DNA from 2 places in the Delftia deserti genome. Region 1 is predicted to be linked to the other one. Evidence: predicted binding sites of a transcription regulator. Region 1 holds the regulator's gene; the other holds the start of a gene.
The links. Region 1 encodes FNR, which switches genes on or off when oxygen is low (the NO sensors DNR and NnrR bind a similar motif). Its sites were predicted from a motif close to TTGATNNNNATCAA; they were not measured.
Positions count from the first base shown of each region.

Region 1 (3,402 bases):
ATCCTCGGCCGCAATGCGCCGCTGCGGCTTGAAGCGCTCAGGCAGGTGGGCATAGGCATAGAGCGCGATGCGGTCGGGCCGCAGCGCGTTGACCTGGGCCAGCGTGCGCTCGAAGGATTCGGGCGTCTGCTTGGGCAGGCCGTAGATCAGGTCCACGTTGATGGAGGCAAAGCCCAGCTGCCGCGCGGCCGCCACCAGCTCGAACACCTGCTCTGCCGGCTGCACGCGGTGCACCGCGATCTGCACCTGCTCGTCAAAGTCCTGCACGCCGAAGCTCAGGCGGTTGAAGCCCAGCTCCTTGAGCACGGCCAGGCGCTCGACGCTGACGGTGCGCGGATCGACCTCGATGGAGTATTCGCCGCCCGGCTCCAGCTTGAAATGCTCGCGCAACAGGCCCATCAGCGTACGCAGCTCGTCGTCGGAGAAGAAGGTGGGCGTGCCGCCGCCCAGGTGCAGCTGGCTGACGGTCTGGCCCTTGCCGCAATGGGCCGTGTGCAAGGCCATCTCGCGCGCCAGGTAGTCCAGGTAGACGGCGGCGCGATCGTGGTGGCGCGTCACGATCTTGTTGCAGGCGCAGTAGTAGCACAGCGACTCGCAAAAGGGCACGTGCACATACAGCGACAAAGGCATGGCACGCGCTGCGGTACTCGATTTGCGTTGTTGCAGCGCCAGGATATAGTCCTCTGCACCAAAGGCCTCGACAAAGCGGTCGGCGGTAGGGAACGAGGTGTATCGGGGCCCCGGTACGTCAAAGCGACGCAGCAGCTCTGGGGTGACAGCGGTCATGGGTTTTTCCTCTAATACCTTGACTGTGCCGCAGCACATCGGTCATGTCCTTGACTCATATCAAGAGTTGTTTGAGGCACTGCTGCGACAATTTGATCCAACTCATCGCAATCCACGAGGTCACCGCCGGCACGCTGTGTGCCGCTGATGTTTATCACTCCATGAACCTTCAGACCATCAAAGCCTCCTGCTCCAACTGCAACCTGCGCGAACTGTGCATGCCCATGGGCCTGGATGCCGAGCAGATGCAGCGCATCGACGACATCGTGGCCACGCGCCGCAAGGTCAAGCGCGGAGGCCTGCTGTTTCGCAACGGCGAGGCCTTCACCTCGCTGTACGCCATCCGCACCGGCTTCTTCAAGACCTGCGTGGCCACCGAGGACGGACGCGACCAGGTCACGGGCTTTCAGATGGCCGGCGAGATCATCGGCCTGGACGGCATCGTCAACGACCACCACACCTGCGATGCCGTCGCGCTGGAAGACGCCGAAGTCTGCGTCATGCCCTTCGACAAGCTGGAAGACCTGTCGCGCGAGGTCACGGCCCTGCAAAACCATGTGCACAAGGTCATGAGCCGCGAGATCGTGCGCGAGCACGGCGTGATGCTGCTGCTGGGCAGCATGCGCGCCGAAGAGCGCCTGGCCGCCTTCGTGCTCAACCTGGTGCAGCGCCTGCATGCGCGGGGCTTTTCCAAGTCCGAACTGGTGCTGCGCATGACGCGCGAGGAAATCGGCAGCTACCTGGGCCTGAAGCTGGAGACGGTGAGCCGCACGTTCTCCAAGTTCGCGGACGACAACATCATCGAGGTGCGCCAGCGCCATCTGCGCATCCTGGACACGGAGGCGCTCAAGCGCATCGTCAATAGCCAGCAGTGCCAGTAAGGCTGCAGGGGCTGCAGGCATTCATCCGCCAATGAACAAGGCCCGCGACAGCGGGCCTTGTTCATTGCGGCCGGCGTTCTCTCAGTCCCGCCCCAGCCCCTGCATGGCCAGGTCCGGTTCGGGCTCGGAGACCACGCCGTCATTGAGATCGCGGGCCGAGCGGCCCAGCATGGTGGTCATCAGGCTGGAGAGCATGGTCACGCCCCAGAAGGCGAAGAAGGCCAGCGTGTAGATGCCCTGGCGCGACCAGCCCAGATCGCCGAGCCAATGCAGCTGCAGCGGATCAACAAAGGCAAAAACCAGCATCTCCATCACGGCGGCGGCCAGAAAGGCAGGCCAGGCAATCCACATCCAGCGTTGGGCCAACATCAGCGATCTCCTTGTGCTGTAGAGGGGGTCGCCTTCATTGTGCGCCGCGCCAACGCCTGGCGCCAAGCCCCGAAGCGCCCTGCGCGCCTGTAGGAAACCCTCACCCGTCGCACATGCCGGAGATGCGATCCGCCATGCAAAAAGGCCGCGACTGCGGCCTCGTGAGGGGGCTTGGCGCGGTCAGCGGTCCGTGGGATGGTCGTGCGCTGGCGTGGCCGCATGGTTGCGACCGGTGACGGCGGGCGCCATGCTCTTGGGCACTTCGCGCACGCCATCGGCACGCTCGTTGATCGTGATGCCGTTGCGGTAGTAGTCGGGGTCGATCACGGGATCGGCGCCATTGATGGCGATGATGGCCGTGATCACGGCGGCCACCACCACGGCGGCCGGGCCTGCCACCACCAGCCAGACATGGCCGAACTTCCACCAGGGCTTGCCGGCGTCGGGATGCGAAGCGGCCTGGGCGGGTGCGGGAACTGCGGGACTGGAAGACATGGGAAACCTCTTTCTTTCAGGCGGCAGGCGCGGACCGTGCCGCGCCTGCCAGGAACATCACCGGGGAACGAGGAACACGGCCTTTTCGGACGTGCGGCCCGCACCCGCTTGCAGGGCATCGATATCGAAGAATACGGTGTGCGAGCCCGGCTCGGCAGAACCGTAGGGAATCTGCAGGCGCGCTGCAATGCCGCGCGTCTCGGCCGGGCCGACCTCGACTTCCTGCTCGGACGCCAGCTCCAGCCCGTCCAGGCCATGGGCGCTGATGCGGTAGCGCTGGGCCTGTTCGGTGGCATTCATGATCTGCAGCCGGTAGACATTCTCCAGCTTGCCGCCCGCCACGATGCGCGACAGCGAGGCACGGTCGCGGATCACGTCCACCTTGACCGACTGGCGCAGCGCCAGGCTCACGATCATGGCCACGCTCAGGCCGACCAGCACGGCCGAGTAGATCAGCACGCGCGGACGGAAGATGCGGCGCAGCACCTGGGCGCGGCGCCACAGGCCGGCCATGGCGTTCTGCGTTGTCAGGCGGATCAGGCCGCGCGGGTACTCCATCTTGTCCATGATGGAATTGCAGGCGTCTATGCACAGGCCGCAGCCGATGCATTCGTACTGCAGTCCGTTGCGGATGTCGATGCCCACGGGGCAGACCTGCACGCACATCTTGCAGTCGATGCAGTCGCCCAGGCCCTGGGCCTTGTAGTCCACCTTCTTGGTGCGTGGCGCACGTGGCTCGCCCCGGCCCGTGTCGTAGCTGACGATCATGGTGTCCCGGTCGAACATGGCGCTCTGAAAGCGCGCATAGGGGCACATGTATTTGCAGACCTGCTCGCGCATGTAGCCCGCGTTGCCGTAGGTGGCAAAGCCG
Region 1 is NZ_JBHSIH010000001.1:1,376,393-1,379,794, forward strand. Features, by position in the region: gene hemN (oxygen-independent coproporphyrinogen III oxidase) at 1-786, opposite strand, end outside; gene fnr (fumarate/nitrate reduction transcriptional regulator Fnr) at 948-1,667, shown strand; gene ACFPFG_RS06560 (hypothetical protein) at 1,749-2,036, opposite strand; gene ACFPFG_RS06565 (FixH family protein) at 2,217-2,531, opposite strand; gene ccoG (cytochrome c oxidase accessory protein CcoG) at 2,589-3,402, opposite strand, start outside.

Region 2 (3,402 bases), 5.2 Mb from region 1:
GCAAGGCCGCTGCGCTCAGCGGCCAACCTCACTATGTGGTGGCCACCGTGGGCCGGCTCTCGCTCACGCCCAATGCCTCCAATGCCGTGCCCGGGCTGGTCGAAATGATGATGGAAGTGCGCAGCGACCACCCCGGCGTGCTGGAGTGCTTCCCCGAGGAACTGCTGGCCGAAGTCCTGCCCGGCCTGGCCGCCTTGCGCGTGCGCGCCGAGATGGCCGACGTGAGCCGCTCCCAGCCCACGGACTGCGCCGCGCCCGTCATGCAGGGCGTGGAGCAGGCCTGCCGCAACCTGGGCTACGCCCACATGCGCATGCCCAGCGGCGCCGGCCATGACGCCGTCTACATGGCGCCCACCGGACCCATGGGCATGATCTTCATCCCCTGCCTCCACGGCCGCAGCCACGCGCCCGAGGAATGGATAGAACCCGCCCAGCTGCTGGACGGCACGCGGGTGCTGTACGAGACGGTGCGCGTGCTGGACAGGCAGTTGGCACAGGCCTGAGAGCCTGGCCTGCGGCCAGGAACCAAGGCGGCATAAAATAGCCCGCTTCCCTCTGGAGCAGGCACAAGCTGCTCCTTGGTGGAAGCCCCTGTGGCACAGATTGCGGAAATCCGCCCAAATAGCGGGCTTCCCAATGCAAGATGGCGGAACCACCCTCCCCGATCATCGACAACCCACCGCATGGGCGGCCCGGCACTGCCGGTCCGCTGCGAGAAGGTTGCACCGCCCCATCAGACCCTGGAGTTTCTTCTTTCATGTTCCGCCAACTGATCACCTGCACCGCCGTGGCCGCCGCCATGGGCCTGAGCTTTTCCGCAGCCGCCCAAGGTGCGGCTGCCGACTATCCGAACAAGCCCGTGCGCATGATCGTGCCCTTCCCGCCCGGCGGCGGCACCGACATCCTCGCGCGCGTGGTGTCCAACAAGCTCACCGAAGTCAGCAAGTGGACCGTGGTGCCCGACAACCGTGCGGGCGCAGGCGGCACCATCGGCATCACCGAGGCCGTCAAGGCCTCGCCCACGGGCTACGACATGGTCATGGGCCAGAAGGACAACGTGGTCCTGGGCCCCTACCTCTACAAGAACCTGCCCTGGAACCCCGTCAAGGACCTGGTGCCCGTGGCCCACGTGGCCTACACGCCCATCGTGATCGCCACCAGCGTGAACTCGCCCTACAAGACCCTGGCCGACATCGTGGCCGCTGCCAAGCAGCACCCGGGCAAGGTGACCTACGGCTCGCCGGGCAATGGCACCAGCATCCACATCTCGGGCGTGCTGCTGGAGAAGGCCGCAGGCATCCAGCTGGTGCATGTGCCCTACAAGGGCTCCAACCCGGCCCTGATGGACGCGCTGGCCGGCAACGTGGACCTGCTGGTGTCCTCCGTGCCCTCGGCCATCGGCCAGATCAAGGCCGGCAAGCTGCGCGCCATCGCCGTCACATCGGCCAAGCGCTCGTCCTCGCTGCCCGACACGCCCACGCTGGCCGAAGCGGGCCTCAAGGGCTTTGACGTGAGCACCTGGTACGGCCTGTTCATGCCCAAGGGCACGCCCACGGCCATCGTGACCAAGGTCAACGCCGAAGTGAACAAGCTGCTGGCCATGCCCGAAGTGCGCGACGCCATCCAGACCCAGGGCGCCGAGCCCCAGTCCATGAGCGTGGCCGACTTCGACAAGATGTTCCAGGCCGACTTCAAGCAGTCCAAGCAGATCGTCGAGTCCTCGGGCGCCAAGATCGAGTGACATGCCTGCGGTGCCAGGGCGGCATGCCCGGCACCGCCTGCAATGGCCAACGCCGCATTTCATTGATGCAGATCAGCCTGATCTGCATCAAGGAGCTATGTGACAGTCCCGTGAATACTTCTCTGGAAATCACCGAATTCCTGGAGAACGTCATGGCATTGCTGGTCTGGGTCCCCGAGCTGGACACCGGGATTGCAGAAATCGACCGGCAGCACCGCCGCATCGTCGATTACATCAACAAGCTCTACGAGCTGCGCTCGTCGCCCGACCGCGAGGCCCTGGGCGATGTCATCGGCGAGATGATCGACTACACCGTCTCGCACTTCGTGTTCGAGGAAAGCCTGATCGAGAGCGCCGGCTACATGTTCGCCGGCCCGCACAAGAAGGTGCACGAGCTGTTCACGCGCCGCGTGATCGAGATGCAGACCCGCTTCGATGCGGGCGAGGACGTGGCCGCCGAGCTGCACGGCATGCTCTCGCGCTGGCTGTTCAACCACATCCGCAACGAAGACACCGGCTACGTGGACTCGGCCAAGGCCTATCTGCGCATGGCGCGCGAGTCCAGTCCTGCCGCCGAGAAGGAAAGGCTCAAGAACGAAGTGCTGCAGGAGCTGGAACTGCAGCGCAAGAAAAAGGGCTGGCTGGCGCGGCTGCTCAATCGCTGAGCGCCCCCTGCCCTTGCAGCGCACCAAGAAAAACGGCTCCCGAGGGAGCCGTTGCAGTTTCACGCAGTGGCCTGGCGACTACTCGCGCACGACCAGCACCGGCACGCGCACGGCGCCCAGCACGCGCTGGGTCACGCTGCCCAGCACCAGCTTTTCCAGGCCACGGCGGCCCTGCGAGCCCATGATGATCAGGTCGGCACCCGTGCTCTCGAGCACGCGCACGATGCCCTCGTGCACGGCATGGCCCTCGCCGACAACGGTGGTGGCATTCACGCCAGCCTCGTCGGTGATCTTCTTGACGGCGTCCAGCGTGGTGTTGGCCTCGGCCGTGGCCGCGCTCAGGTACTGCGACTGGCCGTAGGCGAAGTCGGCGCCCACGCCCGTGAACGGATAGGGGTCCACCACGTAGACCGCCGTCAGCGTGCTGCCAAAGGCCTTGGCCAGCTCCACGCCCTTGTGAACCGCCAGCATCGAACTGTTGGAGCCGTCCACGGGAACCAGGATGTGCTTGAACATGCGTTTTCTCCTTTGTGCTTGGCCGCCGTCAACAATCGGAGGCGGCCGGGTCGATGAACCAAAGTGTGCGCCCATCATGCGCCAGCGTCTTGAGCTGCATCAATCCTTGCGGCGACGCGTCAGCTCCGAGCCCTGGAAACCCTGGCGGCGATAGGTCAGCACCAGGGTATCGCGCACGCCGCCCGGCTGCTCGGGCTGGATGGGCGTGGTCTCGTGGATCATGCGGGCATCGTCCAGCAGCATCACCGACCAGGGCTCGGTCAGCGTGAAGCGCTGGCCGCTGGGGCCCGTGGCCTCGAAGATGCGTGTCTCGCCGCCCTTCACGCCCTCGCGCCCGACCAGGATCACGGCCACCAGGTCTACGCCGTCGCGGTGCGCGCCTTCGGGCGTGGGCCGGCCAATGCCGTCCGTGGTGTCGATGCGGAACTGGTGGGACTCGATGAACCAGCGCTCGTGCTGCACATCATCGCCCTGGGCGCA
Region 2 is NZ_JBHSIH010000001.1:6,579,910-6,583,311, reverse strand. Features, by position in the region: gene ACFPFG_RS31040 (Zn-dependent hydrolase) at 1-503, shown strand, start outside; gene ACFPFG_RS31035 (Bug family tripartite tricarboxylate transporter substrate binding protein) at 758-1,741, shown strand; gene ACFPFG_RS31030 (bacteriohemerythrin) at 1,852-2,406, shown strand; gene ACFPFG_RS31025 (universal stress protein) at 2,485-2,922, opposite strand; gene ACFPFG_RS31020 (2OG-Fe dioxygenase family protein) at 3,022-3,402, opposite strand, start outside.
Region 2: ACFPFG_RS31030 (bacteriohemerythrin) is a predicted target of FNR. The motif match lies at 1,804-1,817, and genes of this name have one in related genera.